Regions from separate parts of the Austwickia chelonae genome, predicted to be linked through region 2. Evidence: riboswitches for the same ligand, from Rfam matches in the RefSeq annotation. Region 2 holds a riboswitch; the other holds the start of a gene.
What was found. Region 2 has a riboswitch for cobalamin ahead of DX923_RS15465 (ABC transporter substrate-binding protein). Riboswitches for the same ligand answer to the same signal wherever they lie in the genome.
Positions count from the first base shown of each region.

Region 1: linked by a shared signal. The riboswitch ahead of DX923_RS12290 (ABC transporter substrate-binding protein) and the one ahead of DX923_RS15465 (ABC transporter substrate-binding protein) in region 2 are both predicted to bind cobalamin.

Region 1 is NZ_CP031447.1:2,771,872-2,783,819, reverse strand. Features, by position in the region: gene DX923_RS12305 (radical SAM/SPASM domain-containing protein) at 1-1,084, opposite strand, end outside; gene DX923_RS12300 (ABC transporter ATP-binding protein) at 1,451-2,512, opposite strand; gene DX923_RS12295 (FecCD family ABC transporter permease) at 2,509-3,645, opposite strand; gene DX923_RS12290 (ABC transporter substrate-binding protein) at 3,642-4,871, opposite strand; adenosylcobalamin (AdoCbl) riboswitch at 4,929-5,075, opposite strand; gene DX923_RS12285 (DUF2891 family protein) at 5,099-6,199, opposite strand; gene DX923_RS12280 (DUF979 domain-containing protein) at 6,246-7,214, opposite strand; gene DX923_RS12275 (DUF969 domain-containing protein) at 7,211-7,945, opposite strand; gene DX923_RS12270 (LamB/YcsF family protein) at 8,063-8,839, shown strand; gene DX923_RS12265 (5-oxoprolinase subunit B family protein) at 8,839-9,504, shown strand; gene DX923_RS12260 (biotin-dependent carboxyltransferase family protein) at 9,501-10,499, shown strand; gene DX923_RS12255 (ParB/Srx family N-terminal domain-containing protein) at 10,645-11,721, shown strand; gene DX923_RS12250 (alpha/beta fold hydrolase) at 11,795-11,948, shown strand, end outside.
Region 2 is NZ_CP031447.1:3,519,737-3,531,684, forward strand. Features, by position in the region: gene DX923_RS15440 (ABC transporter ATP-binding protein) at 1-151, shown strand, start outside; gene DX923_RS15445 (ABC transporter substrate-binding protein) at 148-1,164, shown strand; gene DX923_RS15450 (OPT family oligopeptide transporter) at 1,238-3,235, opposite strand; gene DX923_RS15455 (ABC transporter ATP-binding protein) at 3,371-4,171, opposite strand; gene DX923_RS15460 (FecCD family ABC transporter permease) at 4,168-5,196, opposite strand; gene DX923_RS15465 (ABC transporter substrate-binding protein) at 5,193-6,245, opposite strand; cobalamin riboswitch at 6,305-6,488, opposite strand; gene DX923_RS15470 (ornithine cyclodeaminase family protein) at 6,536-7,474, opposite strand; gene DX923_RS15475 (MFS transporter) at 7,471-8,805, opposite strand; gene DX923_RS15480 (SDR family NAD(P)-dependent oxidoreductase) at 8,910-9,764, opposite strand; gene DX923_RS15485 (YeeE/YedE family protein) at 10,128-11,576, shown strand; gene DX923_RS15490 (FAD-dependent oxidoreductase) at 11,573-11,948, shown strand, end outside.

The DNA of each region.
Region 1 (11,948 bases), 750 kb from region 2:
ATCTGGTCCTTTCCGACTCGGCGAGGGTTCGATGCAGTACACAGGCAAGGTCGGCGCTCTCGGAGGAGCCAGGCTTTCGGGTGCTCTCCATCCGGGACGGACAGTCGCCGGGACATCTGCCGTCCAACGGGCAACGGTGGCAGGGGCCACGCAGAGGCGTGGCGCGGAACTGGGATCGCAGACAGGGCCAATCGACGTCATGGATGGTCCCGGCAGCGCGTTTCGGGTCACCGACAGCCTGTGAACAGGGGTAGACGGTGCCATCCGGGGCGACGGCCACGCTTTCGCCCAGCGAGGCATGACAGTAGGCGCCGACCGAGGCCAAGGGCCGAGATGATGGGGAACCGCGCTCAGGCCGGGAAGAGATCCTCACCGGTACGGCGTTCTCTGAAGCCAGGCGCAGCGACCGACGGACTGTTTCGAGTTCTCGCCAGACGAAGGGGGCGCAGCGCATCCGAGTCAGGCGGGTGACCACCGAGTGCAAGGACCGCAGCCCGCAAACCAACTCCGACTCCGAAGCTGTCAGGTCGGGGCGTAGCGAGGCAGCTCCCAGCGGTGTCAGCAAGTCCAGGGCCAGACCACGGATGTTGGGATAGCCAGCGAGCATCAGTGCTGTTTCACCCAGCCGCAGGACGTTCGCGGAGGTGACGACAGTGGTCACCCTGACAGGGACGCTGTGCTCGGCGAGCAGGTCGAGCCCGGCGAAGGTCTGCCGGGCGCGGCCCCGGAGGGATTCCTGCACGTCGGGCGGGCCGTCCACACTGACACCGACCCCGATCCGGTGACGGCGCAGCAGCCTCACCGTCTCCGGATCGATGCGGGTCGCATTGGTCTGGACGTCGACCCTGGCAGGTAGACCGTTCTCGGCGACATGTCGACAGACCAGGTCGATGAGTTCGGGACGCAACAGCGGCTCGCCCCCGGCGAACTGGATGTGGAAGGGGTCTCCGGAAGCCGCAGCGAGCTCGACGGCAGCCAGGGCAGTCTCCTCGGACATCACACCACGACGGATTCCTCGATAGCAGTAGAGACAGTCGAGGTCGCAGGCTGCCGTCGGCCACAGCGTCAGAGAACGGATCGGCACATTGCCTCCCGGTCCACGTGGTCGTAAGCCAGCCGGATGTTGCTCCGATGGGGTGGGCCTCCGATGGGGTGGGCCTCCGTGTCCGACTCTGTTCGGGCTGGGGCTCCCCGTAGGGCGAGCGCACGAGGAGCACTGGAATAGTAGGCGTCGGCACAGATCAGGAGACCTATTTTCCCCCATGGCTCGGAGCAGGACGCGGCTTCTGGCTGCCCGGCAAAACCGTAACTGCTGCTGGCTGGCTCAGGTGCGACGCTCAATTGAGCGCCTTGGTCGGCGGCAGAATGAACCGCGTCTCCGAGGTGGTGCAGGTTCTCTTCCGTGTGACCGTGTTGCGGGTCAAGAGGTGCGATTCCCAGGCGGAAACAGTCAGCTGACACGTTTCCCTCCGCGGAAGTCTGCACGTTTCCAAGCGCTCGCGGTTGAGTGCACATCGGCCAGGTTGTCGTGGTCTGTTTGGCCGTGAACCGGGTGGGAGATAGTCCAGGACATGCCGTCCTGGCTGACCGAGACGAGCAAGCCGCTGTTATCCCGTGTAGTTCCTGAACGGACGTCGTATCCGGCTCTCAGCAGACAACGTGTCGTCAAGGACGCCGCGGTTCCGGAGCCGTCTACGTACGCGGTCGGGCGTCCAACGACTTCAGGGCGGAAGGTCAACGTGGTCAGGTCGAAGCGCACGCCTGGAGTGGCGAACGGGCGTGCGAGTGATCCGTCACGAGCGAGATCCTCAGGGCCACCGACGACCAGTTTCGTGTCTCGCCCGGCCACCCAGATCCGTTCTGAGTACGTCAGGATCGATTCGATGTCATGGGTGCAGACGACCGCGGCGATCTGTCGGTCGGTGCAGATCCGTCGGACCAACTCCAACAAGGAGACTCTGCCGGGAGGGTCCAGGAAAGCTGTGGGTTCGTCGAGCAGAAGGATACGGGGCTCTTGTGCGAGTGCACGGGCAACCATGACTCGTTGGCGCTGGCCGTCGGAGAGCTCTCTGATATCGGTATGCGCCAGGTGAGCAGCGCCGACAGCATCAAGGCTGTCGGCGATGGACGCGCGGTCCCTTGTATCGAGTCGACCGGTGATCGAGGAGTAGGGGTGGCGCCCGAGCGCGACGACATCTCGGACTTTGAGCCTTCCAGGGTCGAACCGGTCGGTGAGGACGGCGGCCAGACGAGTCGCGATCTGCTTGCGATGAAGTGCCGAACTGTCTTCTCCGCAGAGCCGGACGGCGCCGGCGAAAACAGGCTGAAGACCAGATATCGACCGGAGGAGAGTGCTTTTTCCGGCGCCATTGGGCCCGACCAGTCCGACGAGTTCCCCTGGAAGAACTGCAGCATTGACATCTTCCAGGATGATCCTGCGATCGGACCGGGACAGCCTGTAACCGACGGTCAACCCCTTGAGCTCGAGGAGAGGTGGAGCGAGCTCGGTCATGTGTCGGCTCCTCGCTGTCGGCGGAGCAGGATGTAGATCACGACGGGTGCTCCGAATGCGGCGTTGACCGCGTTGAGTGGCAGTACCCCGTCACCGGGAAGTCCGGCGGCAATATCGGCGGTCAACGCCAGAGATCCGCCGATCAACGCACATCCGGGCAGAAGAACTTGGTGGTCTGAGCTGCTGAAGAACCCTCGGGCCAGGTGGGGGATGGCGATGCCGAGAAAGCCGATGGGGCCACAGAAAGCTGTGGCGCATCCGGCGAGCACTGCGCTGCTGAGCACGATGCACCCGCGTACCACGTGCAGGTTCATACCCATCGTTTGGGCGTAACGGTCGCCTAGGAGAAGCGCGTTGAGCCATTTCGCTAGGAGGAAAGTGGCAAGGATCCCGGCGAGTAGTACAGGGCCGAGAACGGTGAGATTTTGCCAGGTCACCCCGTGGTAGCTGCCGAATCCCCAGCGTACATACTGGGCTACTAGTTCTGGGGTGGCTCCGGCTAGGAGCACGGTGACGCAGGCAGAGACCAGGTAGCCGATCATCACCCCGAGGAGCAGCAGGGTGTTTGATGAGTGGAGGAAACGCCCGACTGTCAGGACGATCAGCATGACGGTTGCGGATCCGGCGGAGGACGCCATGATCAGTCCCATGTCGCCGGTCAGGCCGAGACCTGAGGTCAGTGAAGCTGCGTACCGTGAGGTCCCTGCGAGAAGGACCACGAAGGCGACTCCGAGGCCTGCTCCAGAGGAGACCCCGAGGACGTAGGGATCGGCTAAAGGGTTACGGAAGAGCGTTTGCATCTGCAGGCCGGTGACTCCCAGGGCCGCGCCGACCAGGATCGCGGTGATGGTCCGGGGGATACGAATGTCAAAGAGCACCGTCGAGGTCACCAGATCGTCGCGGGAGCCAGCTAGGGCGCTCACTAGATCTCCCAGGGGGATACGTAGTGCCCCCAGTGCCATCCCGGCCAATGCTGCGACCACGAGTAGGGTGAGTAGTGCGGTGAACCGCCACCACAGCCCGAAATACAGGGGTCGGTCGTGTGCAGGGCTGGTGCCGTCTGACAGGTCGCTGCGGTCTGGGTATTCGGTGTCGCTCACGTCCTTCATGCTTTCGGCGATGCTCTGGCTCATGCTTTGGGGACTTGCTCGTAGTAGGTGAATTCATGTCCGGGCATCAGCTCGGGGTGCAAGATGGCGACCAGATCGGCGAGCACACGGTCAGGACGAACCACGCCGGATTGCCAGTAGTCGTTGCCGCCGCCGGGCGTCATCCGCTTGGTGAAAGTCCAGACACGGCCATTCTTGACGGCTTCGAGGTTGCCGAGGCGAGCATCGTCCTTGACCGGTTCGGCCAGGCTCTTCCACGGGGAGGAATGCGTGGCACCCAGCCAGAACTGGGCTTGCGATCCTTTGCCGAGAACTACCTCGAGATCTAGTGGTTTACTACCGGTTCCGGCTACCTCTTGGAGGATGTAGTCGCCCCCTGCGTCCTTGATCTCGTTGGCGACATAGCTGTCCGCCGCGGTGGCGTACCAGGTTCCTCTCGACATTGAGCCCAGAAGGACCGTGGGGCGTGAGGCGACAGATTTCGCCTTTTCAGCAACGGCTTGGTAGTCGGCTCGGATCTTGGCATAGACCTCAGTGGCTTTCTTCTCCTCGTCGAGGAAGAGCGCGGTGAACTTCGTCCATTCAGCACGTCCGAGGGCAGTTTTTTCGAGCCATTCGGCATTTGCGACGACGGGGACGCCGAGTTCAGCTAGTTTGACGTCGCTGGACTTACTGGTGCCAGAGGTGACGTACAGATCAGGTTTCAATGAGACGACCTGTTCAGCGCTGATATCGACGCCGTCCTGTTTGAAGCCTTTGATGCGTCCGGCATCAACGGCCTCTTTGACGGTGCCAGGGGCCAACTTGTCTGCGGAACCGACACCGACGAGTGCATCGACTTTGCCGAGGAGATCGTAGGCGGGCACCTGGGTGGTGGAAGCTGCGGCGACTCTCTTCGCCGGAATGGAGAACTTGCGAGCTCCTGCCAGGTCGCCGGTCAGCTCTGGGGCTGGTGCTCCGCAACGGACCAGGACATAGGTTTGCGGCGGAGCTCCTGGCGCTGGCTGGGCGACAGTGACGATCTTGTGGGATTTCTTGTACTGCACCTTCACGTTGGTGGCGTCCTCGAAGACGACCTTGTCCGGGTAGTAGTCCTTCTCCGGGTCGAAATCGGTGATGCAGCCGCGGTCCTGGCCGGGTGAGCCGGTGGCGCGGTGGTCGGTGGAGAGGCTGCAGGATGTGGGGAGCAGCGCGGTCACCGCGACCGCGGCAACAGTGGTGGTACGGCGGAAGAACAGCGGGGCGGGCATGGGCCACTCCTTCGGTGGGCCCACGAAGGAGTGTCGTCTGTATACCTGCGATGAGGTAAGCGGACCGGCCCTTCCTTCGAGGGCTTGACACGGTCGTCCCTGCCACGAGGCGACCGGACTTACCCTCTACCAGGAGGTATCACCGTTGCGGGACAGTGTCGGAATCTCGCCGACTTCGCTCGTGACAGGTCACTACAGGCGAAATCGCTAGTAGTAGCGCGATTATCTCATCTCGGGCATATTCGGTTAGGGCCGATGGTCCTTGTTCGGCGGCGTCGAGGAGTGGTCATTGTTCGTCCTTGGTCGGTGTCGTCGGCCAGCTCGCCCAACAGTGCGAAGGAGACCAGCCAGTGGGTCGCCATGAAATGTCCTCCGGTCATCACCGGAATCACCGCCTCCACCTGACGACGAGCCCCCGCCTGGACGTCGGCCGCCGCTTGCTCGGGCAGCCACTCGACCAGCGTCCGCAACTGCCACGATCGGGACAAGGCCAGCCCGTACAGATGGGCCAGATGGCCGTCGGTCCCGTCGAGCACCGGCGGTACCTCCAGGAGATGGGCGTGCCGGCCAGCACCCAACCCGGGCAACAACCGGGCCAGACGATCAGCCCGCTGCTCCTCGGGCAGAATCCCCAACAGGCATTCGGCCTCGGACAAGGCCGGGGAGAGGAAATCCTGCCCGCTGGGCTCGAAACGGGTGTCGAGGTCGTCGTCCGCGTCGTACCAGTCGAGGATGCCCTGACGCACCACTGCTACCGTGCCGGTGTCTTCCAGACCGGTGTACGCCCGGTGCAACAAGGACAAGGCGAAAGCGGTATTGCTGTGCACCCCGTGCCGTACCGGGAAGACCTGCCTGTCCAGCCAGCTCGGCACCAGCTCGCCGATCGCCACAGCCAGCGGATGTGCCGCGGCCGACCAGGCTGCCGACTCCGGACGAGGGCAGCGGTGGAGAGCTGCGCAGAGCATCGCCGCCCACGCCCACCCGTAGGGGCGCTCAAAATTGGGGCGGGCGAGGAGATAGTCCGCCTCGGCGGCCAACGCCGAGCTGGACAACCGGCCGTTCAACAGGCGCACCACCCGGTCGGTGAGGTCGTCGTCGAGGCAGGCCGGTGCGACGGTCAACAAGGTCACCAAGGACCACTGCATGTGCGCCGAACTGTGCCAGTCCAGCGAGCCGTGGAAGGCAGGATGCAACCGCCACGGCGTCACCTCACAGTCCTCGGGGCCGTCAGCCAGGTGCGCGGCAGCATAGGGGAAAGGCGTCTCCAGGACGTCGCAGGCGATGGCAGCCCAAGGTGCGGCCTGGCGCCGGAGTCGATCGGTCATCATGAGGGAGCTCCTTGGCAGAAGGGAGTCGGACCGTGGCGGGGCAGGGTCAGAAGGCGAAGACGGTGATGATCCCGATATTGCAGGCCAACAAGGCGACAGCGGTGGGGAGCTGGGCCTTGATCGGGCCGTACTGGTCCTTCATCTCCAACAAGGCCGCTGGGACGAGATTGAAATTGGCGGCCATCGGGGTCGCGAGGGTTCCGCAGAAACCGGCCAGCATGCCCACCGCGAAGATCACCGTCGGATCACCCTGGTAGTGCTGCACCAGCAGCGGCCACCCGATGGCTGCGGTCATCACCGGGAAAGCGGCGAAGGCATTCCCCATGACCATCGTGAAGGCGGCCATGCCCACGCAGTAGAGAGCCACTGCAGCCAGCACCGACCCCTTGGGCAGCAGACCTCCGGCGACCTCGCCGACGGCCTTGCCGACCCCGGACACCTGGAAGAGCACCCCCAAGGTCGCCAACATCTGCGGCAGCACCGCCGTCCAGCCGATGTGCCCCAGCAGGCGTCGCCCCTCGTGCAGCGGAACCGCCGGAGACTTAGGACGCAGCAGGACTGCGGCCACGGCCAAGGCGGCCAGACTCGCGATGGTCAGGCCGATGATGGTGGCCGACCCCTTCTCCAGGAGCAGTCGGCCACCGATCCGGGTGTCGATCAGTACGGTCGCGAAGATCGCCGTGACGAACGGGATCGTCAGCGCAGGAAGGAAGAGCTTGTTCCCGAACCTCCGCGCGAACACCTTCCGTTCCTCGTCGGTGGTCGAATTGTCGGCGCCCTTGTGGGGCAGCCCCATCCCGGCCAAGACCGCCATCGAGATGACGATCACCCCGAGGACCCACGCCGGAGCGGTCTTGGCCACCACGAAGGTCGAGTACCAGAAACCCAGGCCCAGCAAGATCCAGAACAGCCCGGACAGATGCCGCCGGGGAACGCTGTGATCCATCGCAGCCTGCCCGCCGAGCACGACGAAGAACGCCCCGACCAGCCAGTACAACCATTCGACCTGGATCATCGGATGACCTCCGGGGCGGCGGTCGCCGCGGCCTCGGCGCCAGCAGGCCTCGGCTCGTTCTCCTCGGCGGACATCCTGCGTAATGTCCGATCGAGCCACAGCAGCCGACCGCCGTGGATCAGGAAGGCCGCGATCCCTGTGGGTACGGCCCACTTGGCCAGATCGATCGGTTCGAGGGACAGCCCGTAGGTGGAGTCGACGAAACCGGTGATCAACAACAACGACCCGATCGCGATGAAGATGTCCTCGCCGAAGAACAGGCCCACGGTGTCGGAACTCGCCGAGAAGGCCTTGATCTTCTCGCGCATCCGCTCGGTCAGGCGAGGGTGCTCACGTTCGGCAGCGCCCTCGGCCATCGGGTACAGCAGCGGACGCACACTCTGCGCGGGCCCACCGATACTGACCAGGCCCATCGCCGCCGTGATCTGCCGGATCAACATGTACAACATCAGCAAGCGGCCGACGGACAGCTTCGTCAACCGGCCGATCAGTGCCCGCGCCTGGAACTGCAGACCGTACCGTTCGATCAAGCCGATGACCGGCAGGGTCACCACGAAAACGGTGACACTGCGACTGCTGGCGAAACCTTGACCGAAGGTGTCCAGGATCTGCATCGGGCTCAACCGGCCGAGGAGACCCGCGACGATACCGGCCACCGTGACCACCAGCAGGCTGTTGATCCTCAGCGCGAAACCGACGACCACGACGACGACGGCGAGCAGGACCCACATGGTGGCCTCCTGAGGGTGAAGGGAAAGGGCGGACGTCCGCCACCGTAGAGCAGTCGGGGAAGCTGTGAAGGGCAGCCCGGAAATTTTTCCTGCCGCTGTCGGTGATTGGATGGGCCCATGCGGATTGACCTCAATGCCGATGTGGGAGAGTCTTTTTCCCGATGGAGCCTGGGCGATGACGCCGAGCTGGCTCCCGTGCTCTCCAGCATGAACGTGGCCTGCGGATTTCACGCCGGAGACCCGTTCGTGATGACCCGGACCATCCGCCTCGCCGCCGAGCACGGACTCACCGTCGGTGCCCATGTCTCCTACCGTGACCTCGCCGGCTTCGGACGACGCTTCGTCGACGTCGAGCCCGAAGAACTGTCCGCCGAGATCCGCTACCAGATCGGTGCGCTCCAGGCCGTCGCCGCCGCTGAAGGCGTGCGCGTCGCCTACTGCAAACCACACGGCGCGCTGTACAACACGATCGCTCATCACCGTGGTCAAGCCCAGGCCGTCGTCGACGCGTTACGCGGACTCGCCGACGCAGGGACACCTCTCATCCTGCTGGGGCTGCCAGGATCGCTGGCCGGTGAACTGGCGGACCGAGCAGGCCTACCCACGGCCACCGAAGCCTTCTGCGACCGGGCCTACACCCCCGAAGGAACTTTGGTCCCGCGCAAAGATCCCCGAGCCGTCCTGCGCAATCCCACCGTGGTCGCAGCCCGCGCCGTCCGCATGGTCACCTCCGGCGTCGTCGATGCCGTCGACGGCAGCACCGTGCGGCTTCACCCGGACTCCCTGTGCGTGCACGGTGACAGCCCCGGCGCCGTTGACCTGGCTCGCGCTGTCCGTGCCGCGCTCGACAACGCCGGTATTCAGGTCACATCCTTCGCCGGAAGCACCTCCTGATGCGGGTCCTACCCAGCGGAGTCGACGCATTTATCCTTGAATTCGGTGACAACGCAGAGGCTCTCGCCTACCTGGCAGGGCTGCGTAGCCATCCGGTCGACGGTGTCGTCGAGATCGTCCCGGCAGCACGGACCCTGCTGCTGCGCACGACCGGTGCTGCCTCGATGCCGGACGTCGTCCGCGCGATCAAGGACATCGCTCCCGGGCCGCTCGCCGCCACAGCGGACTACGAGATACAGATCGCCACGGTCTACGACGGCGAAGATCTCACCGTCGCCGCCGACCACCTCGGGCTGAGCGTAGAAGCGCTGGTCGCCCGGCACAGCACGTTGACCTGGACAGTGGCCTTCTGCGGTTTCGCGCCAGGCTTCGCCTATATGACCTGCGACGACGACACCTGGATGGTTCCTCGTCGTTCTTCCCCGCGGACCAGGGTCCCAGCAGGTTCGGTGGCCCTGGCCGGGGGATACACCGGGTGTTATCCGACGTCCAGCCCTGGAGGCTGGCAGCTGATCGGCCGCACCGATGCGTCCTTGTGGGACACCGGACGATCGTCGCCGGCGCTACTCACCCCTGGGACGCGGGTCTCCTTCGTCGATGTCACCGGGCGCGCGCCGGGGCAGGAAGGAGTCCGTGACGCCGAGACGGAAGGGGCAGGTCGATGAGTTTTCAGGTCGTCCATCCGGGCCTGCGTACTCTCGTCGAGGATCTGGGCCGTCCAGGTCTGGCCGCGCTGGGGGTCGGGCCGTCCGGGGCCGCTGATCGAGGAGCCCATCGGCTGGCCAATCGTCTGGTGGGCAATCCCGAGGGTGCAGCGACCTTGGAGGTGTTGGCCGGTGGGCTCGTCCTGGAAGCGAGGACGGCAACCGTGGTCGCCGTCGCCGGGGCACCGCTGCCGATACAGGTCGCCGGCCGTCCGGTGGCTTTTTCCACCCCGGTGCACGTCGCTGCCGGTGAGCAGCTCGAGCTGGGCCGTCCGGTGAGCGGGCTGCGTTCCTATCTCGCGGTTCTCGGCGGGGTCGACTGTCCGCAGACCTTGGGGAGCCGGTCGACCGACACGATCTCGGGCCTGGGGCCGGTACCACTGGCCGCAGGTGACCTGTTCGAGTCCGGTGGCAAGGCCGTCTCCGTCATCGACAACGGTCTCTGGGAGCTCGCGGTCGGACCGGCCGCCGACGTGGCCTGCTCCGCCTATCGGGGGCCGGTCGGCCCGGTGGACGGCGGGCCTGGCGATGCCTCGGGCAGGGCGACGACCCTCAGCGCGACCTGGGGTCCTCGCGCCGACTGGTTCACCGGGACCGCCCGGGAGATCTTTGCCGGTTCCTGCTGGACGGTGGGCGCCGACAGCGACCGGGTCGGCGTGCGTTGTCACGGTCCTCGTCTCGAGCGGGCGGTCGACGGTGAACTGGAGAGCGAGCCTGTCGTCCGAGGGAGCGTGCAGATCCCTCCGTCGGGGCAGCCGGTGTTCTTCCTCGCCGACCACCCGACCACCGGTGGCTATCCGGTGATCGCGGTGCTCGACCCGGGGTCGACCGACCAGGTGGCGCAGTTGCGTCCAGGTGACCGGGTCAGGGTCCGTGTGCGTGCCGCCCCTTATCCGACAGATCTGGACCTGGAAGGCCGCCCACCTTCTCGAACAGCCGGCGACACTTCTCCCTGACATGTCACCTACCCGCGAGTAGGTGACATGCAGGAAACAACCTGGAAGCACCTGGTCATAGCGGCGAACTCACCGAGGACGTCGGTCGTTCAGCTGGCGCCGAAGTGGTACGCACCGGCGTATCGGCGCCCCGAAGGAGACCCGCATGCCCCATCCGGTCCGGCACCCCCGCCGTACCGCCGTCGTGATCAGCGCTATCGCTGTGGTGGTCGGAACCGTCTCGGTTTTCGTCGTTGCCACTTCCGAACTGGCCACCGGACGATCACCACTGGCTTCCGGGCAACGGCTGGCTCAATGCCGACTCGGCGGCCGACAACCCGGTACACCGCCGCACCTGTGCGCCCGCGAAGGCGAAATCATCGAGATCCGGCTCGGTGACCTGACCCCCACCCAGCCCACGGTCGGGCACGACGCCGTCCACTACCGGCTCGGAAGATACACCGCAGGCAAAGACCAGGTGAACCGGCGATTCACGGACTGGTGCCGATCCTCCGGCCTGCTGGGCGCCATCGCCGCCGACGCCGGATCGAAACTGTCCGACCCCAGCACCTTCACCTGCGAACTCCGCCCAGGAGAAGAGACCGAGGAGAGCCGGTCCCGGATGAAAACCGTCGTCATCGGCCGCGGCGGACGTCCCTATCTCACCGACGGACATCACACCTTCACCGCCTTCCACACCATGCCCGACGGCGGACCCGACATGCGGGTACGAGTGCGGGTCATGGCGAACCTGGGCGGCCTGGGAGAGAAAGACTTCTGGGAACGAATGCGAACCGAACGATGGGTGTGGCTGCGCGATGCCACCGGCAAGGAGATCCCGCCGGACACCCTGCCCGGCGACCTGTCCCTGAAATCCTTCGGCGACGACCGGTACCGGAGCCTGGCCTACTTCACCCGTGGCATCGGCCACCGGCCACGCAAAGTTCCCTTCCAGGAATTCCACTGGGCGACCTGGCTACGTGAGTCCGGAAAGGTCGACCTGACCGGATGGCAGAGCGACGACCCGGCGAGTTACCTCAAAGCAGTTCAGACCGCAGCAAAAGCACAGATCAACGTGCCTCGACGAACTGTGGTGCACGACGGGATGACCGCAGGACAACTCGGCCTACGCACCAAACTCGGGGAAAAAACCCTGGCGAGACTCGGCAAACCCCTGTCGGACAAGACGCCGGGCAAACTCGCCTACATCACCGAAGGACGCAGATTCGCCGCCACCCGGTGACCCCACGACCGCAGGTCAGAGGCCACACCGGACCGATGGTCGAAAGGAACCCGATCCGGGTACGGTGACCTGCGTGACCGACCGGCCCCTGCTGATCCTCGTCCACGGCACCCGCTTCGACGCCCGACAATGGCGCGGATACGACGAACTCGTCCCCGACGCCGACCTTCTCGCCGTCGACCTGCCCGGTCACGGAACCCGGGCCGGTGAACCGTGGAGCTCCTCGG
Region 2 (11,948 bases):
CCGCGTCGTCGCCAGCGGACCGCCCGAAGACGTCATCACCCCGGAAACCCTCCAGGCCGTCTACGGCATCGACGTCCTGGTGATCCCCCACCCCGTCACCGGACGACCCCAAATTCTACACACGCTTGAATCCCTGGAGACCGCCACATGACCCCCACCCTGCCGACCCGCGCCGCCCTCGTTCTCGCACTGTCCATCGCCACCGCACTGACCGCGTCGTGCGGAGCCAAAGTCGCCGACAACGCGAGCTCAGCAGAAGGGAAGAAACCGGCCGGAGACATCCAGGTCCAACGCTGCGGAGAAAAAGTCACCTACCGCGACCCCAGCCGAGTCATCGCCTACGAAGGCGGATCCGCCGACAAGATGTTCGCCCTCGGACTGAGCGACAAGGTCCTCGGATACGTCATGACCCCCACCAACCCCGACCCGGCGACCTCCCCCTACGCAGCCGAATACGCCAAAGTGCCGCTGCTCTCCTCCGACCTGCTCAACAAAGAACTCGTCGTCGAGAAGAAAGCCGACATGGTCGTCGCCGGGTGGAACTCCGGGTTCTCCGAAAAACGTGGCATCACCCCGCAGATTCTCGACGGCCTGGGCATCGCCAGCTTCATGCACACCGAATCCTGCTTCGCCTACCCCGGCGCACCCGAAACGATGAAGCCGCTACCCGCGCTCTACGCCGACCTCGAACGACTCGGCAAGATCTTCCACGTCGAAGACCGTGCCAAGACCAAGGTCGACGAACTCAAAGAACGTATGGACAAAGTCCGCCAAGCCGGAAACACCCTCCCCAGCAAACCTAAGGTCTTCCTCTACGACTCCGGTACCGACCAGCCCGCCACCGCAGGGAACCAAGTACCAGTCCAAGACATCATCGACGCCGCCGGTGGAACCAATATCTACGCCGACCTGAACCAACGCTGGACCAAGACCAGCTGGGAATCCGTCGTCGAAGCCAACCCCGACGTCATCATGATCATGTCCTACCGGGACAAGCCCGCAGCCGAGAAGATCGCCTTCCTCAAGACACACCCCGCGCTCTCCCAGGTCACCGCGGTCAAGAATGACAAGTTCTACGTCATCGACTACAACGAATGCATCTCCGGCCCCCGAAACGTCGACGGAGCCGAGAAATTCGGAGACTGGCTACAGAAGAACCACTGACCACCCACCTGCCGCACGACGGCGGCCGACCCGAGCAAGGCTTTCGGCCGGCCGCCGTCGCTGAACCGTCAGATCATCCCTTCGTGGCTGCCTCGCTCGCGACAGCTCCCACTGCCAGCCGACGCGTCCACCGGTACAGCGCCCAGATGATCGCCACGAAAGCCAGAACCCCCAGCCACTGCGAAGCCATCGCAAATTCCTTCCCGACCACGGCCAACGGTTCTTCCTCACCAGTGGCGTAGACGATCCCGGCGAAGAGGACACCGAACAAGCTCTCTCCGACGATCAGGCCCGTCGCCAGCAGAATCCCCATGCGTTTCGAACGCTCCGGATCCGCCGTCCGCGACGCCCACCGGTCGTACACCAGACCGAGCAGCGCGCCGATCGGGATCGTCAACGTCAAGGCGATCGGCAGATACATCCCCATGCCGACCGCCAACGGCGGCAGACGCCACCCCTTCGTCACCAGACCAAGGACCTCATCGACCGCGACGACCACACCACCGATCACCGCACCCAGGCCGATGAGCCCCCAGTCCAAAGAGCCACCGAAGACGCCCTTGGCCAACGAAGAGATCAAAGATGCCTGAGGTGCCGCCAAGGCATTCGCCCCTGCACCCGGCGCCCCCACGAAACCGAAACTAGTGCTCATCAACTGCAGCACCGGCGGAATCACCAGCGAGCCGAAGACGACGCCAATCACCAGAGCCACCTGCTGCTTCCACGGCGTCGACCCGACCAACTGACCCGTCTTCAGGTCCTGCAGGTTGTCATTCGAAATAGTGGCCACCCCGAAGACCACCGCAGCCGTGAACAAGGTGTAGGCGACCAAAGCCTCCGTGTGAGTACCGCTCCCGCCATAGGTCGCCTTGATCAACAAAGCCGCCGTGATGACGACCAGGATGCCCACCCCGGATATCGGACTGTTCGATGCGCCGATGAGCCCGGCCATGTAGCCACAGACCGACGCCACGATCAGCCCGATCAACAGAATGAACAACAAGCTGGTGACGACCAGACCCAGCGCGCCGTCCGCCAACGGAGTGCCCTGAACGAACAGCCACAGCAACACCCCGATGGGCAACATCGACGCCAGGATCACCCCGAACACGATGTTCATCGACAAATCCTGCTCCGTACGCGGAACCTCCCCACCACCACGACGGGTCCTCGTCGATGCCAGAGCCTCCGCGATCCCCCGCACGATCGGGCCGATGATCTTCACCAAGGTCCACACCGCTGCGACAGCGATAGCTCCCGCTCCGATGAACCGGACATCCTGAGCGAAGACCTTGCTCACCTCAGCGGTGACATCCCCCTCCGCCGGGAGCAGCCCCGCAGAACGCATCGGAAGAAGCACCCCGTACGAGATGAGCAGACCGACGATCATCGCGAAACCGACTGTCACGCCGACCAGATGACCCACGCCGATCAGCGCCAACGACAAACTCGCACCGAACATCGTGCCGCCAGAACCAACCCGGAAGACCGACGACAACGAACTACTCACGACCTTGAACGCAGCCACCAACGCCAAACCCGCCGACGCCAGAGCACCAGCGACGATGACCTTCAGACCGCGGGCATTCTCCTCCGCCCCACCAGAGCTGTCGCCGACCCGAAGCACCTCTGCCCCGGCCACACCCTCCGGATACGGAAGATCCGAACCGGTCACCAGAGCCCGACGTAAAGGGATCGAATACATGACCCCGAGGACCCCGCCCAAGGCACAGACCGCGACCGTCGTCCAATACGGGACGCCATTCCACCAGCCCACGATGACCAGGCCAGGCAGGACGAAAATGATCGCCGACAAGGTTCCGGCCGCTGAAGCAATCGTCTGCACAATGTTGTTCTCGACAACAGTGTGATCAGCGAAGAAACGCAGGATCGACATCGAAATGACGGCTGCCGGGATCGATGTGGCGAAGGTCAGCCCCACCTTCAGCCCCAGATAGACGTTCGCCGCGGTGAAGACCACGGTGATGAGGCCACCGATGACAATGCCCCGGATAGTCAGCTCTTTCGGACCCGATCTCGTCCGCGCTGTCTGCGATGTCGGTGCGGCCACGGCACTCTCCTCCTCGAGGGCGTTCCAGACCCGCAAACCGCTCGCCCGCAGGCCCGACCGTTCTCGGGCGGACACGACTGTGGAGCCCGACGGCTCATTTCATGCTAATCCTCTTGGCTTGTCCATCAGCAGTATTCAGGTCTTTTGAAGACTCACCACTCGATCTTCCCCAGCAGGGCCGAGGAACTGGATCAGCGGCGGAGCACCATCGTCGAAACACCGGACCCGGGACTCCACCCCGTAGACCTCACGGATCAGACCTGCCGTCAGCACCTCCTGCGGAGGCCCACTCGCCACCGGCCGTCCACCAGCCAGGACCACCACCTCGTCGCAATACGACAGAGCCAGATTCAGGTCGTGCAGGGCCACGATCACCGCCAGACCAGAACAACGCACCGCAGCAAGGATCTCCAGCTGCCGACTCACGTCCAGGTGGTTCGTGGGTTCGTCCAACAGCAAAGTCGACCCGCCCTGGGCGAAAGCTCGAGCCAGATGTACCCGCTGCCGCTCTCCACCGGACAGACTGTGCCAACGTCGGTTGAGGAGATGCCCCACCCCGGTTCGCTCGGCTGCTGCGTGCACCAACCGTCGGTCCTCGGCTGAAATACCGGACCACCTGCTGCGATGCGGAATACGACCGAGGTCGATCACTTCCTCGACACTGAGATCCTCTACCGTCTCCGCCTGCTGCTCGACAACAGCCAACCTGCGCGCCGCCTCCCTACGAGGGAGCACCTTCAGGTCGACCTCGTCGAGAGTCACCACCCCTGACTCCGGCTTGAGGACCCCGGCAAGCATGCGCATCAACGTCGTCTTACCTGCCCCGTTCGGGCCGAGCAAGCCGACCGTGCGCCCAGGAACCGCCCCTACCGTCACCTCACCGACGATGAGATGACCTTCGACGCTCCAAGACAGCTCGTGTCCGGTCAGACTCATGAGGCCCTCCGACGGCGTACGAGGATGAAGGCGAAAACAGGAACACCGACAAGTGCCGTCATCACACCGACCGGGACCTCCAAGGGCGCAAAAGCTGTCCGTGCAATGGTGTCCGCCCAGACCAAGAAGATCGCCCCGACCAAGGCCGCCGTCGGCATCAGAACTCGATGCCGAGAACCGACCATGGCGCGCGCGATGTGCGGAAGCACCAGACCGACGAAACCGATCGCGCCGGAGCTGGAGACGATCACCGCGGTCATCGACGCCGTGACGAGCAGAAGCAGCCCACGAATCCGGACGACCGAGACTCCCAACGAGGCAGCGGCTCGTTCGCCGAAAGCGAAGGCGTCCAAGGACGAGGCGCAGAACAAGCAGAGCAGAAGGCCGAGCGCGAGCGCCGCAGCGGCCAGGGCGACGTCCTCCCAACTAGAGGTGGCCAGCGAGCCCATCAACCAGAAAAGCACACCACGAGTTGTCGTGGCGTCGGCACCGATCATGACGATGAACGAGGTCAGCGCGGAGAAACCCTGGGTGACGGCGATTCCGGCCAAGACGACGGTGGCGGTGGTTCCGCCGGCGAGTCGAGCGAGCAGGAGCATCGCGCCGAAAGCGGTCACCGCGCCGAGCAAGGCTCCGCCAGAGAGGCCGAGGGTGCTGCCGACACCCAGGACCAGGACACAGACCGCGCCGGTGGAGGCTCCCGAGGAAACTCCCAAGAGGTAGGGGTCCGCGAGCGGATTTCGCAGGAGCGATTGCAGGACGACACCGCAGATCGACAGGCCTGCCCCGCAGAATGCCGCGAGAAGAACCCGGGGGAGTCGCAGGTCGGCGACCATGGCGATCTCGAGTGCGGATGCGCCGGAAGTCGTGGCTCCCAGTCTTTCAAGAAGGATGTTCCAGGCAGTCGTGACCGAGATCGGGGCTGGCCCGAAAGTCACCGTCACGACGACGGAGAGGATGAGTGCGGCGATTCCGGCCGCCCAGAGAGCGGCAAGGCCCAAGGGTCGGGGAGCCTCGATTTTCACGATCTGAGGCCGAGTTTTTCGATACCTGCGGCGAGTTTCTCCATCGAGTCCACAGTGCGGATCGAAGGGTTGAGTTCGGATCCGGCCAACCGGATGTACTGCTTGTTCTTGACTGCTCTCATCTGTGAGGTGACGGGGTGTTTCTCGAGGAAGTCGATCTTCTCGTCACCGGAGTCGGCCGACTTGCGCCGACGGGCTAGATCGGCGATCACAATGACGTCCGGGTCCTTGGTCGCGAAGTCCTCCCAGCCGACCTGGGGCCATTCCTGCTGGGATCCGGCGTAGACATTGGTCATTCCCACGGCCTCGGCAGCTATCTGTGGCGAGCCGAGGCCCCCTGCCACATAAGGAGACTCCGAGCTCGCGAACCAGAAGGCAGCTGTCACCGGATGTTTCTTCCCCTGCCCGGAGACCGCTTCGACTCGTTTTTTCAAGGACGCGACCATCTCCTCCCCGGCTTCACGTCGACCGGTCAAGGATGCAAGTTCGGCGACCTCCTGGTAGATGGCGTCAAGGCTGAGCTTCGCGGTGCGCTCCCCGTCACCCTTGCCACCGGGGCTCTTCGCACACTCGGCAGGCGCCATGTACACCGGAACGCCCAACCGGGTAAAAGCCTCGGGTTTCGTCGATCCTTCTCCAGGCAGGTCAGCGAAATAGGTCGCGGCGACGAAGTCCGGCTTCGCGCCCAGGACGGTCTCCATCGACGGGTTGTTGTCGGCCAACCGGGGAATGCGGGAGTTCTGTTCGGTGAAGCGCGGTAATACCGGGTCGAACCAGGTCGAGGTGCCGACCATTCGATCGCCGAGGCCCAGGGAGAGCAGGGTCTCGGTGCTCGACTGATTCATCGCGACGATCCGCTGCGGCGCTTTGGTCACGGAGATCTCACCGCCACAGTTGGCCACCTTGGCGGGATAGCCCTTCGCCGGGCTGTCGCTTCCGTCGGTCTTCGAGGCACCTGGGGTGGATCCGGACGGACCGCATCCGGCGATCGTGACGGTCAGGAATGCTGCTGCGGCGATGGCGGACAGTGCAACGCGGGAGGAGGCCAAGGGTATGAGGTTCCTTCGGCTCAACGACCTGGAACGCGAGGCCGGGACGGGCCGACAGCGGCGTGCTGCAGGCGTCGACAGGTCTTCGGGCTCGAGGTCGTCCACGTCAGGTACCTTCCCAGGCGGTTCGCCCAGTGGCATCTGGCCTGCCGTGTCACTCACACCGCTGCGCGTCAGCTCCGGATTCTCACCGGATTCCCTGCCCTCGACGGGGGAGAGGGCGTCGACGGGGCGAGGCTAACAGGATCGGCTGTGGGCAACCTACCGGTCGCAGGTGCCCACAGCGCAGGTCATTCGCCTTCGGACACCGCTCCCTCGGCCACCACGAGATCCTGCCAGGACATTCCTACCGTCTTGACGACATTCGGACGGTCGGTGGCACGCTCGACCTGTCCGAGGACTACATCTCGCAGAACGTACAGATCCTTCTCCGTGAGAGACCCTTCCTCGATCGCCATGATCACGTCACCGGCTTCCCGCAGCGCCGTGGCCACGTCCTCGACGACGACCTGGGCACGACCGAGGAGTGCCGCGTCGAGTTCACGGCGGTCCGGCTCGTGTGAGCCGATCGCCACGACGCAGGCGCCGTCTGCCACCCATTCCCCCTTGATGACCGGTTCTGCGGACGAGGTCGCGCAGACGATGATCCCGGCCTGTCGTACCGCGGCCTCGACCTCCTCCGGAGAGGTCACCGCGTCACAGTCCAGGCCCAGTTCACGAACTTGCCCTGCGCAGTTCTCGGCCCGGTCCTGCTCGACGTCCGCCACGCTGACATGGCCGATCCTGCGGATCGCGGACATCGCTTCGGCGTGCCCTCGAGCCTGGGGGCCGCCGCCGATCAGGACCAGCTCGTCCACCTCGTCCGGGGCGAGCGTCTCCGCAGCGAGCGCCGAGGTGGCCGGGGTACGCAGTGCCGTCAGTGCCGTGCCGTCGAGCAGGACGCTCGGCGTCAGGGTTTCGGCGTCCATGAGGACGTACCAGGCCTGGATGCGAGGAAGCCCCCTGCCCGGGTTGGCCGGGGCGACCGACAGGACTTTCACACCGGCGGAGGTCGCTGTCGACGACGGCATGAGCAGGAGCTGCCCGGCTCCTGCTTCAGGGCTGCTACGCGGCGGGTCCAGTGCCGGGTCGAGGCCACCCTCCAGCGCTGCACGGAGCAGCCTGCGGGCGCGGTCGGCGCTTACCCTTCGCAGCACCTCGTCGGCATCGATCCAGGTCGGTGTACTCATGTTTTTCCTTCTACAGTCGACATCTCTTCATCGGTGGAACGTCCTTCGACCACGGCGAGTCGGGGTGCGAAGGAGACGGCGATCGCCGAGATCACGCCGAGGACGACGATGTACGCCGCGATCGGCCACCAGCTGCCCGAGGCTTTGAACAGCCATTCGGCGAGGAGCGGTGCGGTGCCGGAGAAGATCGCGGCTCCGATCTGGTACCCGAGAGTGATGCCGGTGTAACGCACTTTCGCGCTGAAGGTCTCGGACATCAGCGTGCCCAGGGTCGCGGTGACCGGTGCCCAGGCGATCCCGAGCATCAGCGCTGACGCCAGGTAGAAGGCCGGCATCGATTTCGTGTTGACCAGTAGGAAGTACGGGAAGGCCATCGCGGTCAGCAAGCCCACTCCGACGAGGTAGGTGCGGGTCCGTCCGACGCGGTCGGACAGCGCTCCGAAGGCGGGGATGCAGAAGCAGCTGACGAGGGCTCCGAGCAGGACCGCGTTGAGGGCGTCTTGTTTTCCGTAGCCGATCTTCATCGCGTACGACCCGATGAAGGTCACCACGATGTAGAAGGGTGCGGTTTCCACGGCTTTCGCGCCGACGGCGACCAGCACGGAACGCCAGTGTTCGCGCAGGGTGGTGACCAGGGGGAGTTTCTCGACGGTGCCGCCGTCCTGGACCTTCCGGAAGGCGGGAGTCTCACCGAGACCGTCACGGATCCACAGGCCGATGACGACCAGGGCGATACTGAACACGAAGGGGATTCGCCAGCCCCAGGTCTCGAAGGCCTCGCCGGGCAGCATGGTGGCCAGGAGGATGGCAGCGTTGCCCATCAGGAGGCCTAGAGTCACGCCCATCTGGGGGATCGCGCCGAAGAGTCCTTTGCGGTGGTCCGGGGCGTATTCGTAGGCGAGGAGCAGTGCACCGCCCCATTCGCCTCCGATGGCGAGCCCTTGGATGATGCGGAAGAGGTACAACAGGATCGGAGCGGCTATTCCGATGGTGGCATAGGTGGGGAGCAGACCGATCGCTACTGTGCCGAGACCCATGATGGACAGGGTTATGACCAGGGTTTTCTTGCGTCCGACGCGATCTCCGATGTGGGCGAAGACGATGCCACCGAAGGGGCGGACGACGAAGGTCAGCAGGTTACCCAGCCAGGCGAGCATGAGCGCGATGAACGGGTCGTCGTTCGGGAAGAACTGCTTGCTGAAGATGATCGGGGCGACGCTGGCGTAGAGCAGGAAGTCGTACCACTCGATGGCGCTACCGGACAGGCTGCCGATCAGTACTCGGCGGTTGGTCGCCTTCTGGTCGATGGGCGGTGGTGGCGCCTGGGCCATGTGGGCTCCTCGCGACGGAAGCGGGATGTCGTTCCGGAGATCATGCCATCTCCCTGGGAATGATCTGTCATTTTTATAGGGGTATTTTTGTGGCTTTTTGTGGGTTAAGCACCTTCTGACCTGGCCAGGGAGTATTTGAGGATTCGGTCGACGAGCGCGGTCGGTAGCCGGTCAAGCAGCTCGCGCCTTCGGTTGAGCCGTACGGGGTAACGGGGCTTCGGGTGGTGTGCGGTCGTGGCATGGAAGACGGCCTCGGCCAGGACGGAGGGGTCGGAGGCTTTGGCGTCCTCGTCTCCGACCCTCTTCCCGGCTTCGCGGGCCAGAGGCTTGAACGGGGAGCTGTCAGGGACGGCGTCGAAAGCCGCGGTGATCCGGGAGGTCATTCCCGTGCGGAAGGGGCCGGGTTGCATCAGGATCACGTCGACACCGACGAACATGAGTTCGCGTCTGAGCGCATCGGCATAGGCCTCGACGGCATGTTTGCTCATGGCGTATGCGCCGTTCATGGGCATTGCCCGTTGCCTTCCGGTCTCGGAGCCGATCAGGACGACTCGACCACCTGCCTGGCGGATGAGGTGCCAGGATGCCTGGACTGTGCGGTGGGTGCCGAGGACGTTGACGTCGAGGACCCGATCGATGTCCTGGATGGGGGTGTCCATGAGGGGTCCGATGCCGGTGACCCCGGCGAAGGTGACGACGGCGTCGAGCCCGTCGGGGGACCATTTCTCCACGTGGCGCAGCGCCTTCGCCACCGAGTCGTCCTGAGTGACATCCATGGTGACGGGCAGGATGTCGTCATGTGGCGGGTGGCGGTATGAGGTGGGTTCGGGGACTGTGAGGTCGGCGACGGCGACGCGCCAGCCCCCGGCGAGGAAGCGTGTGACAGCGGCGGCGCCGAGTCCGCGTGCGGCCCCGGTGATGAGGACGGTTCTCTTTCTGTTCTCCGGGGTGCTTTCCACCCCGGGAGCGTACGCCGGACAGCAGCGGTGTCGGGGAGTTGTCCGCTGTGGTTTTTCGTGGTTTCGGAGGCGGCGTCGTTTGGCGTTATCGGCTCGACCACGGACGTTCCCTGCTGGTGGAAGCCATAATGGTGATCCCCTTTAAGTTTATGAAAACGCTAGTGACACAATCAGAATCACGGACGTCACCCTTACTGCGTGCGCGCCCGAGAGGGCACCCCATGGCCAGACTTAGTTAGGCAAGCCTGACCTCGGCAATCCGACGACGATGTCTGCCCCGAACATCCGGCGACGAATGTCCATACCCCCTGACATTCCTCGACAGTGACCCCACCCAGGCACACCCATCACAAGGAGATACAGATGCAGGCCCCGACGGAGAGCGAGGCCACACGCGTCTCGCCTGACGGGAACCTCGACCGCACACTGCGACCGCTCCCGCCCTTCCGCAACCGCTACCAGCCAGTCATCGGCGCAGGCGTCATCATCGTCGCCTTCCTCCTCGGACTACTGGCCAAGAAACCCGAGATCTTCGCCCTGTACATGGGCACCGGACTCGCCCTCGGCTACATCCTCACCCGTAGCCGATTCGGTTTCGCCGGTGGCGTCAAACGGATCTACATCACCGGCGAAGGAAGCCTTTCCAAAGCGCTCCTGCTCACCTTCGCCATCGCCGCCGTCGTCACCGCAGGCATCCACTGGGCCGCAGTACAGGACGGTGCCGTCGCCGCCTGGAACGCCGGACGCGGCGCCAAGGTCATCCCCGGAACGCAGGTCATCCTCGAGATCGGCCTCCCCCTCGTCCTGGGTGGCGTCATCTTCGGCGCCGGGATGATCATGGCCGGCGGTTGCGCCTCCGGAACCCTCGCCGACCTCGGCGAAGGGGCTGTACGTGTCCTCTTCTCCCTCCCCTTCTTCATCCTCGGCTCCGTCCCCGGACACTGGCTGCGTGCCGTGATGACCGAAAGCCCCATCGGCACTGGCGTCCGCGTCTACCTGCCGGACCATCTCGGCTACTCCGGAGCAGTGATCGCCACCCTCCTCGGCCTGATGGGTCTGTGGGTCCTCGTCCGACGCTACGAGCAGTACCGCAAACGTGAGGGGTACTACCAGGTCGAGGAATGGGATGCCGGCGAAAGGTACGTCCCCCAGGAAGACACCGGGAAACCCTTCCGTTTCTTCAGCCCCCGGACCTACCACCACTTGATGGTCACTCGATGGGACTTCCGCACCGGCGGCATCCTGCTGGCCTTCATGTTCCTCTTCATCCTGATCACGACCAAGAAGTCATGGGGTGTGACCAGCGCCTTCACCGTATGGGCCGTGGCCTTCCTCGATCTCTTCGGCATCCAGATCACCCATCCTTCATTCGCCTCGATCAATACCTCCGTGGCCGGGGGCCTGCTGAACCACAGCGGGTCCGTGCGCGACGTCGGCATCATCTTCGGCTCCGCTTGTGCCTTGCTCCTCGCCGGACGATTCCGCCTCGACACCAAGTTCTCCACGGTGGACGCCTTCACCTACGCCGTCGGCGGGCTCTTCATGGGCGTCGGCGCACGCCTCGCCGGCGGCTGCAACATCGGTGCCCTGTTCTCCGGTATCGGCAACCTCTCCCTGTCCGGATGGGTCTTCGGCGTCGCCCTGTTCACCGGCGGCATCCTCGCCCTGAAGTACTTCCACGGCCGAATCAACCTGGTCGGACCGGAACGCCACACCCAACCCCCCAACTACCCGCCCGTCCCGGCCTCCGCGGCCGGCGAAGAGACCAGCGGCGCGAAAGACGTGCCCGCTTCGAAAGGAACCAGCGCATGAGCAAGAAGATCGTCGTCGTCGGCGGAGTCGCCGGAGGCATGTCCTTCGCCGCCCGGTGCCGACGGCTCGACCCGACCGCCGAGATCGTCGTCTTCGAACGCGGCCGCGATGTCTCCTTCTCCAACTGCGCGTTACCCTTCCACCTGTCCGGCATCGTCGAAGAAGCATCCAGCCTGGTCCTGGTCACCCCGGAGACCTTCCGGCTGAGGTACAACCTCGAGGTGCGCCCTCGCCACGAAGTCGTCTCCATCGACCGTGAGAACAAGACGGTGACCGTCCGCAAGGTCGACGAGGGCACCGAGTTCGAGGAGTCGTACGACGTCCTGTGCCTGTCCCCCGGCGCGAACCCGATCATTCCCGACATCCCCGGCA